2 regions of the Arthrobacter sp. BI5 genome follow, and region 2 is predicted to be linked to the other one. Evidence: predicted binding sites of a transcription regulator. Region 2 holds the regulator's gene; the other holds the start of a gene.

Region 1 (4,394 bases), 870 kb from region 2:
CCGGCCGCCGGCTCCGGGGACGGCCCGGCCGACCTGCTGATCAATGTGACGCCCATTGGTATGGCCGGCGGACCGGAGTCGGACCAACTCTCTTTCCCGCAGGAGGCCGTGGAGGCCGCCAAGGTGGTGTTCGACGTCGTCGCGCTGCCCGCCGAAACGCCCCTGATCAAAGCCGCCCGGGCCGCCGGCAAGGCGGTCATCACGGGGGCGGAGGTCGCCACCATCCAGGCCCTGGAACAGTTCGTCCTGTACACGGGCATCCGGCCCAGCGCCGAACAGGTCCGGGCCGCTGAAGAGTTCATGCGGGCCCAGTAAACGGACCAACCGGGGCCGGGACCGGCTGCCGCTGGGAGGCGCCCTGGGACGGCCGGTTCTGACCGGCTACCCTGTACCGCCGGCCCTAGACGGGCTGCACGGAGATGGCCACCCGTTCCTCGCCGATTCTGGTGAGGACCAGGGTGGCCGTCTTTTTGGCCGCGTTCTTGGCGTTCTTGCCGCCGCCGGGGAGCAGTTGCTGGCGCAGTTCTTCCGGCGTGACCGAAGTGCCGCGCTTTTTGATGTCGAGGACGCCCACGCCGTTGTCCTTGACCCAGGCCTTGAGCGCCTTGACGTTGAACGGCATCACCTCGAGGACCTGGTAGGCCCGGGCGAAGGGGGTGTCGCGCAGCTCCGGCGCGCAGATGTAGGCGATGTGTTCGTCCAGCAGATGTCCGCCCAGCTGGAGCGCGACGTCGGCGACGAGCCCCGCGCGGATCACGGCGCCGTCGGGCTCGTAGAGATAGCCCTCCACCGGACCCACGGGGGCCACCGGGCCGGCGTCGAAGTCCTCCGTGCTGGTGAGTTCCGCCGCACCCTGCGGCCCCAGAACCAAGGCAGCGCGCCGGACTCCGGGCCGGCGGACCGCGTTGAACCACAGCGCCACCTCGGTGACGTCGCCGCCCACCGACACCCACTGCGCCTCGCAGTTCGCCGGCACCGAGTCATGCGGCATCCCGGGTCCCATTTTGACGCCGACGGCGCGGCCCGACGCGGCCAGCGATTCCACGAAGGACAGCGGCGGGGAGAAGTCTTCGGGGTCCCAGAGGCGCTTGGTTCCGGAACTGGAGGTGGTGCGGCGTGCCGGGTCCAGCCAGACCCCGTCGATCCCGTCGAGCGGAACGGCGGTGGCATCGGCATGGACCACACTGGCGTTGCGGAACGGGATCAGGTTCATCGTGGCGCAGGCGGCGGTCGTTTCGTCCAGTTCCACCGCGGTGACCTGGATGTCCAGGGAAGCCAGCGCCATCGCGTCGGCGCCCAGCCCGCAGCCCAGGTCCGCCACATGGGCGATCCCGGCTTCGGCGAACCGCTGCGCGTGCCGTGCCGCCACCGTGAGCCGTGTGGCCTGCTCCAGTCCCGCCCGGGTGAAAATCATCTGCCGGGCGAATTCACCGAATTTGGCTTCCGCCCTGGTCCGCAGCCGGGACTGGGTGAGCGCCGCGGAGACCAGTTCGGCGGAATGGCCGGCCTTACGGAGTGAGGCGTTGAGCCGGAAGGCCTCCTCTTCACGGTACGGTCCCAGCGAGGCCAGCAGCTCCCAGCCCTCCGGATTGAGGAGAGGGGCGATCTGGTCCTGCGTAGTCTCAGCCATGCCATCAAGCCTAGTTCAGGCGTGGAAGCCGCGGCGCGGCGGATAGGCTGGACGGCATGGACGGCAAGGAATCAGACGACTTCGGCACAGCGGGCACCCGGGAGCAGGCGGGCGGGGAAGTCCGGGACAGCCGGGGACTGGCCCGTTTCGCCCGTCCGGCGCTGATCGCCGGCAGCGTGATCGCCGTCGTGTGCGTGGCGCTGCTGGTCATCATCTTCTTCCTGGACGCCTTCAACGCAACCGTCTACTCCGTGGGCGGCAAGGATGTGAAGGACGCGACCGACGAGGCCCGCGCCATCCGCGACACCTACGCCGCTGCCCGGGTGGGCGGCATCATCTTCCTGGTCCTCGGGGCGGTGGCCGCCCTGGCCGGTGGCTTTGTGCTGTACCGCGGACGGAATGCCTCCGCGCGGGTCGACGAGGACGACGACGGCCAGGACTGGGACTACGAAGATCTCGCGGGGCGGTAGGCGCCCGCAGCCACGCTCCGCCCGCTGGACATGCTCAGTCCTCCCGCCGGGCCCACCACCGGACATGCTCAGTCCTCGAGCCGGACCCCCCTCCGGACATGCTCAGTCCTCGAGCCGGACCCCCCTCCGGACATGCTCAGTCCTCGACTCCGGCGCTGCACATAATGCCACTTTGTCCGACGCCGGCACCCTGGAATGAGCATGTCCCTCGTCCTGCGCCGGACCCTCCTCCGGACATGCCCAGTCCTCGGCGTCGGCGCTGCACATAATGCCACTATGTCCGACGCAGGCACCCGGGAATGAGCATGTCCCTCGCTCACGGGCTGCAACGAGCATGTCCAACCACCGGCGCCCCCGCCGGACACAACCACCGTGGGTCCACCGGGCGCCACAAAGAATGAGCATGTCCCGTGCAGGCGTTCACCAGGGACGAACTTCTGGCACTCACCTTGACCGAGTGCTAACTACTTACATAGAGTCGTCATTAGCACTCTCCCTAGGCGGGTGCTAACACATGGAGCATGCTCCGCCTAGCTACTGCCGGCACCGCGACGACGGTCTGTACGCCATGGCATCGCCGCTTCATAGTCCACAAATTTGCTGACGAAAAGGAGAGGTCCGAGTGTCGGTCTCTATTAAGCCTCTTGAGGATCGTATTGTTGTCCGCCCGCTCGAAGCCGAGCAGACCACGGCTTCCGGCCTGGTTATCCCGGACTCCGCACAGGAGAAGCCGCAGGAAGGCGAAGTTGTTGCAGTTGGCCCCGGCCGCTTTGACGACAACGGCAACCGCGTTCCCGTAGACGTTGCCGTCGGCGACGTTGTTATCTACTCCAAGTACGGCGGAACCGAAGTCAAGACCGGCGGCGTTGAGTACCTCGTGCTGTCCGCCCGCGACGTCCTGGCGATCGTCGTAAAGTAACTCTCTTGGACCCCCGCGCCGCCGCTCCTTCGCTTTGAACGGAACGGCTGCGCGGGGTTCTGTCTTGAAAGGACAAAACCATGGCAAAGCAGCTCGCGTTTAACGACGCTGCCCGCCGGTCGCTCGAAGCCGGCATCGATAAGCTCGCCAACACGGTCAAGGTGACGCTCGGCCCGCGCGGCCGCAACGTCGTGCTGGACAAGAAGTGGGGCGCCCCCACGATCACCAACGACGGTGTGACCATCGCCCGCGAAGTGGAACTGGACGACCCGTACGAGAACCTTGGCGCCCAGCTCGCCAAGGAGGTTGCCACCAAGACCAACGACGTCGCCGGTGACGGCACCACCACCGCCACCGTGCTCGCCCAGGCCCTGGTCAAGGAAGGCCTGCGCAACGTGGCAGCCGGCGCCGCCCCGGGCCAGATCAAGCGCGGCATCGAGGTCTCGGTCGAGGCCGTCGCCGCCCGCCTGCTGGAAAACGCGCGCCCGGTTGAGGGCACGCAGGTGGCCAACGTTGCCGCCATCTCCGCGCAGAGCGACGAGGTCGGCGAGCTCCTGGCCGAGGCCTTCGGCAAGGTCGGCAAGGATGGTGTGATCACCATCGAGGAGTCCTCCACCACGCAGACCGAGCTGGTCCTCACCGAGGGCATGCAGTTCGACAAGGGCTACTTGTCCCCGTACTTCGTCACCGACGCGGAACGCCAGGAAGCAGTCCTCGAGGACGCCCTGATCCTGATCAACCAGGGCAAGATCTCCTCGGTCCAGGAATTCCTGCCGCTGCTGGAAAAGGCGCTGCAGAGCTCCAAGCCGCTCTTCATCATCGCCGAAGACGTCGACGGCGAGGCCCTTTCCACGCTGATCGTCAACCGCATCCGCGGCACCCTGAACGTCGTGGCCGTCAAGGCTCCGGGCTTCGGCGACCGCCGCAAGGCCATGCTGCAGGACATCGCTACCCTCACGGGTGCGCAGGTTGTTTCCCCGGAACTGGGCCTTAGCCTGGACACCGTGGGCCTTGAGGTGCTCGGCACCGCCCGCCGCATCACCGTGACGAAGGACAACACCACCATCGTCGACGGCGCCGGTTCGGCCGAGGACGTCGCGGCCCGGGTCGCCCAGCTGCGCGCCGAGCTGACCCGCACCGACTCCGACTGGGACAAGGAAAAGCTGCAGGAACGCCTGGCCAAGCTGGCCGGCGGCATCGGCGTGATCAAGGTCGGCGCTGCCACCGAGGTCGAGCTGAAGGAAAAGAAGCACCGCATCGAGGACGCCGTGTCCTCCACCCGCGCTGCCCTCGAAGAAGGCATCGTGGCCGGCGGCGGCTCCGCCCTCATCCACGCCCTCAAGGCGCTCGATGAGGACCCGGCCGTCCAGGCGCT
Region 2 (4,394 bases):
GGTGGACGAGCGCAGCACGTGGTGGCCCAGCAGGGCGGTGACCGCGCCGGCGTCGCAGAGCCGGGTCACCTCGCGCGGGCTGATTCCGCCTTCGGGTCCCACGATCAACAGCACCTCGCGGGGGACGCCGTCGGCCGCCTCCCGGTGCCAGGCTTCCAGCACCTGGCGCAGGGGCCGCACCGCGTCCTCGTGCAGGATCACGGCAAGGTCCGCAGCGGCCACGGCCGCCTGCAGTCCGTTGCCGTCGAGGGCGGGGCGGACTTCCGGAATCCAGGCCCGGCGCGCCTGCTTGGCGGCCGCCGCCACCACCGACTGCCATTTGGCGTGCGCCTTCGCGGCGCGCTCAGGTTTCCAGCGGACAATCGACCGTTCCGCCTGCCAGGGGACGACGGCGTCGATCCCCAGTTCCGTCGCGGTTTCGGCAGCCAGTTCGTCCCGGTCCCCCTTTGCCAGCGCCTGCACCAGCACCAGCCGGACGTCGGGCAGCGGCTCGGTGCTGACCTCACTGCACTCAACGGTCAGCTCCTGGGGCGCGGCGGCAGTCACCGTGCCGGTGATGCGCTTTCCGGCGCCGTCGGCAATGTCGACGGCCTCCCCCACCGCCAGGCGCTTGACCGTCACCGCGTGGCGCGCCTCGGCGCCCTCGAGGACGAACGTCGCGCCGGGGACCTGCTGGTCCAGGGAGCCTGCGGGGGTGAAGAAGACCGGGTTACTCACCGCTACAGGTTACCGAGCCGGTCCCGCAGCTTGGCGAAGACGCCGCCGCTGGCAGCAAGCTTCCCCTCGGTGAACTGCTCGCCGCGGAGTTTGGCGAGCTGCCGGAGCAGGTCCTCCTGGGCGGCGTCGAGCTTGGCCGGGGTGTCCACCTGCAGGTGGACCTTGAGGTCTCCGCGGCCGTAGCCGCGCAGGTGCGTCACACCCAGGCCGCGGAGCGTGATGATCTCGCCGGACTGGGTGCCGGCCTTGACGTCGATTTCCTGCTGCCCGTCGAACGTGTCCAGGGTCAGTTCCGTGCCCAGCGCCGCGGCGGTCATCGGAATGTTCAGGCTGGCGTGCAGGTCGTCGCCTTCGCGCACATAGGTGGCGTCGTTGTTGACCCGGATCTCGACGTAAAGGTCACCGGACGGCCCGCCGGCCGGACCGGCCTCGCCCTGGCCGGAGAGCTGGATGCGGGTGCCGGTGGCGACGCCGGCCGGAACCTTCACGGTGAGCGTGCGGCGGCTGCGGATGCGGCCCTGGCCGGCGCACTCGTTGCACGGGTCCTTGATGACGGTGCCGAAGCCCTCGCAGCTGCCGCACGGGGCCGTGGTCATGACCTGGCCGAGGATCGAGCGCACGGCCCGCTGGACCTGCCCGCTGCCGCCGCAGATGTCGCAGCGTTCGGGGCGGCTGCCGGGGCGGCAGCAGGAGCCCTCGCAGGTGGGGCAGGTGACGGCGGTGTCCACTTCAAGCTTCTTGTTCACGCCGAAGACGGCGTCGCGGAGGTCGATCCGGACGCTGATCAGCGCGTCCTGGCCGCGGCGCACCCGGGACGCGGGGCCGCCCTGGCCGCCGGCGCCGCCGAAGAAGGTCTCAAAGATGTCCTGGAAGGCGAAGCCCTGGCCGGCATAGCCGCCGCCGAAGCCGTTGTCGGTGCCGTTCTCGTTGCCCGTGGTGTCATAGACGCGGCGCTTCTGCGGGTCTGACAGCACCTCGTAGGCGTGGGTGACCGCCTTGAAGCGTTCGGAGGCGTCGTCCCCGGGGTTCACGTCCGGGTGGAGGGTCCGCGCAAGCTTGCGGTAGGCCTTCTTGATCTCTTCCCCCGTCGCTTCACGGGAGACTCCAAGAACGTCATAGTGGCTGCTCAAAGTGTGTATCTCTTCCTTTTTGTACTGCCAGTGGGGCACTGCCTGTAGTGGGCAAGAAGTCCGGTGCAGGATCCGGCCCGTCAGGGCCCGAGGATCCGGGAAAGGTAGCGGGCGACCGCACGGACGGCGGCCATGGTGGTGGGATAGTCCATCCGGGTGGGCCCCAGGACGCCAACCTTGGCCGTGGCGTCCGGCCCGTAGCCGGTGGCCACCACGGAGGCTTCGGAAAGCCCGTCGTAGGGGTTCTCCCGGCCGATGCTGACGGTGACGCCGCGCGGATCTTGCGCCATGTCGCTGAGCAGGCGGAGCATCACCACCTGCTCTTCGAGTGCCTCCAGCACGGGGCCGATGCTCAGCGGGAAATCCACGTTGGAGCGGGCCAGGTTGGCGGTCCCGGCCATGACCATCCGCTCCTCGCGGCTGCTCGCCGCCAGCGACTCCAGTCCCCGGGACAGGGCCTGGGCGGGGCCGCGCCGCACCGGCGGGCAGTTCTCCACCACGGCCTGCAACGACTGTGGCAGCAGCCCCAGCGGGGTACTGGAGAGTTTGGCCAGGAACAGGGTCCGGAGCTCGGAGAGGGCGTCGTCGCCGAGGTCCTGGCCGACGTCGATCACCCGCTGCTCCACCTTGCCGGTGTCCGCAATCAACACCGTGAGCACCTTGCGGGGCGCCAGGAGCACGAATTCGATGTGCCGGACGCGGGCCCGGCTCAAAAGCGGGTACTGCACGACGGCGACCTGGTTGGTCAGCTGCGACAGCAGCCGGACGGTCCGGTCCAGGACGTCGTCGAGATCCTCGGAACCCTCCAGCAGCGCCTGGATGGCGCGCCGCTCCGCCGGGGACAACGGCTTGACGGCCGAAATCTGGTCCACGAACAGGCGGTAGCCCTTGTCCGTGGGAATCCGGCCGGCACTCGTGTGCGGCGCCGTGATCAGGCCCTCGTCTTCCAGCGCAGCCATGTCATTGCGGATCGTGGCGCTGGACACACCCAGGTGGTGCCGCTCCACCAGCGCCTTGGATCCCACGGGCTCGCGGGAATGGACGTAATCCTCCACGATGGCGCGTAACACTTCGAGTTTGCGTGGCTCGCTCACGCTCCACCTCCAATCGACCCGTATCAGTTAGCCGGCGCCGGCCGCGCGGAAAGACCCGCCCGGGAAACCCGCGGTTAGCACTCGACATGCCTAAGTGCTAACCAGTCTAATATGAGTCGCGCCGTTGTTAGCATTGGATTCGCTGCGGGCGTGACCCCCGGGACGGGTGTTTCCGGGCACACCACGAGCCGCGCCGCCGTTCCTCCGCCCAAATTCCCGAGTGCAAAGCAGTGTGTAGCAGATGTCTTACCAGAATTGGGGCCCGCAGGACCTTTCCGCCCCCGCCAAGGCCCAGCTGCCCGAAATCCCGGTGGAACGGGGCATGGTGCTCGAGGATGTGCAGTCCGGCTGGGTCGGTGCCGTGACCCGGGTGGAGAAGTCCGGCGGCATGCACGTTGTGGCCCTCGAGGACCGGCGCGGGAAGTCACGCTCCTTCCGCCTCGGCTTCGGGTTCCTGCTCGAAGGCCGGCCCATCAAGCTCATGCCGCCCGCCCCGCGGGCTGCCGCCGCGGCCAACGCCGCCGGCACCCGGACCGCCTCCGGCTCCGTCCGGGTCGCCGGACAGCGGGCCCAGGTAGCGAAGGCCAGCCGGATCTGGGTGGAAGGCAAGCACGACGCCGAGCTCGTCGAAAAAGTCTGGGGTGACGACCTCCGCGTGGAGGGCATCGTCGTCGAACCCCTGCACGGCATCGACGACCTCGCCGCCGCCGTCACGGAGTTCCGCCCCGGCCCCGGCCGCCGGCTCGGCGTGCTGGTGGACCACCTGGTGCCCGACTCGAAGGAATCCCGGATCGCCGACGCCGTGATGGCTTCCCCGGGCGCGGCCGGCAATGTGCTGATCGTCGGACACCCCTACGTCGATGTCTGGCAGGCGATCCGCCCCGCGGTCCTGGGCATTGAGCGGTGGCCGGTGATTCCGCGCGGCGTGGACTGGAAAACCGGCATCCTGACGGCCTTCGGCTGGCCGCACAGCACCAAGGAAGACATCGGCCTGGGCTGGCAGAAACTCCTCGGCGCGGTCCGCAGCTACGCGGACCTGGAGCCCTCCCTGCTGGGCCGGGTCGAAGAAGTCATCGACTTCCTCACGGTCCCCTAGCCGTTCCCCCTGCCACGTTTCGCGATCCGAGCAAGTATTCTTGAACCGGCGGCCGCTGCACATTGTTGCGGCCGCGGCTCGTACAGGTACCAACGCTCCACCGCAATCCAAAGGACGAAACGTGGCAGAAGACGCACGCGAACACACGGACCACCAGGCCGGCCATGACCAGCCCCAGTACCATGGTGTTCCGGCAAATGCTCTGCCGCTGACGGCGAGCGAGGACCGGCAGTGGGCCACGCTGGCGCATTTTGGCGGCATCCTGGGCTGCGTTCCGTCCCTGCTGATCTACCTGATCTTCAAGGACCGCGGCCCGTTCACCGCGCAGGAATCGAAGGAAGCGCTGAACTTTACGCT

The links. The regulator HrcA, encoded in region 2, represses chaperone genes, less so after heat shock. The targets are predictions, from matches to a motif close to TTNGCACTCGNNNNNNNCGAGTGCNAA.
Region 1: a site for HrcA is predicted at 2,538-2,564, ahead of groES (co-chaperone GroES). Genes of this name have one in related genera too.

What each region holds. Positions count from the first base shown of each region.
Region 1 is NZ_CM155264.1:2,997,354-3,001,747, reverse strand. It holds gene AC1MED_RS13765 (shikimate 5-dehydrogenase) at 1-315, shown strand, start outside; gene AC1MED_RS13760 (class I SAM-dependent methyltransferase) at 401-1,630, opposite strand; gene AC1MED_RS13755 (hypothetical protein) at 1,687-2,100, shown strand; gene groES (co-chaperone GroES) at 2,723-3,019, shown strand; gene groL (chaperonin GroEL) at 3,100-4,394, shown strand, end outside.
Region 2 is NZ_CM155264.1:2,128,671-2,133,064, forward strand. It holds gene AC1MED_RS09655 (16S rRNA (uracil(1498)-N(3))-methyltransferase) at 1-717, opposite strand, end outside; gene dnaJ (molecular chaperone DnaJ) at 720-1,847, opposite strand; gene hrcA (heat-inducible transcriptional repressor HrcA) at 1,928-2,941, opposite strand; gene AC1MED_RS09670 (DUF3097 domain-containing protein) at 3,183-4,037, shown strand; gene AC1MED_RS09675 (DUF4870 domain-containing protein) at 4,159-4,394, shown strand, end outside.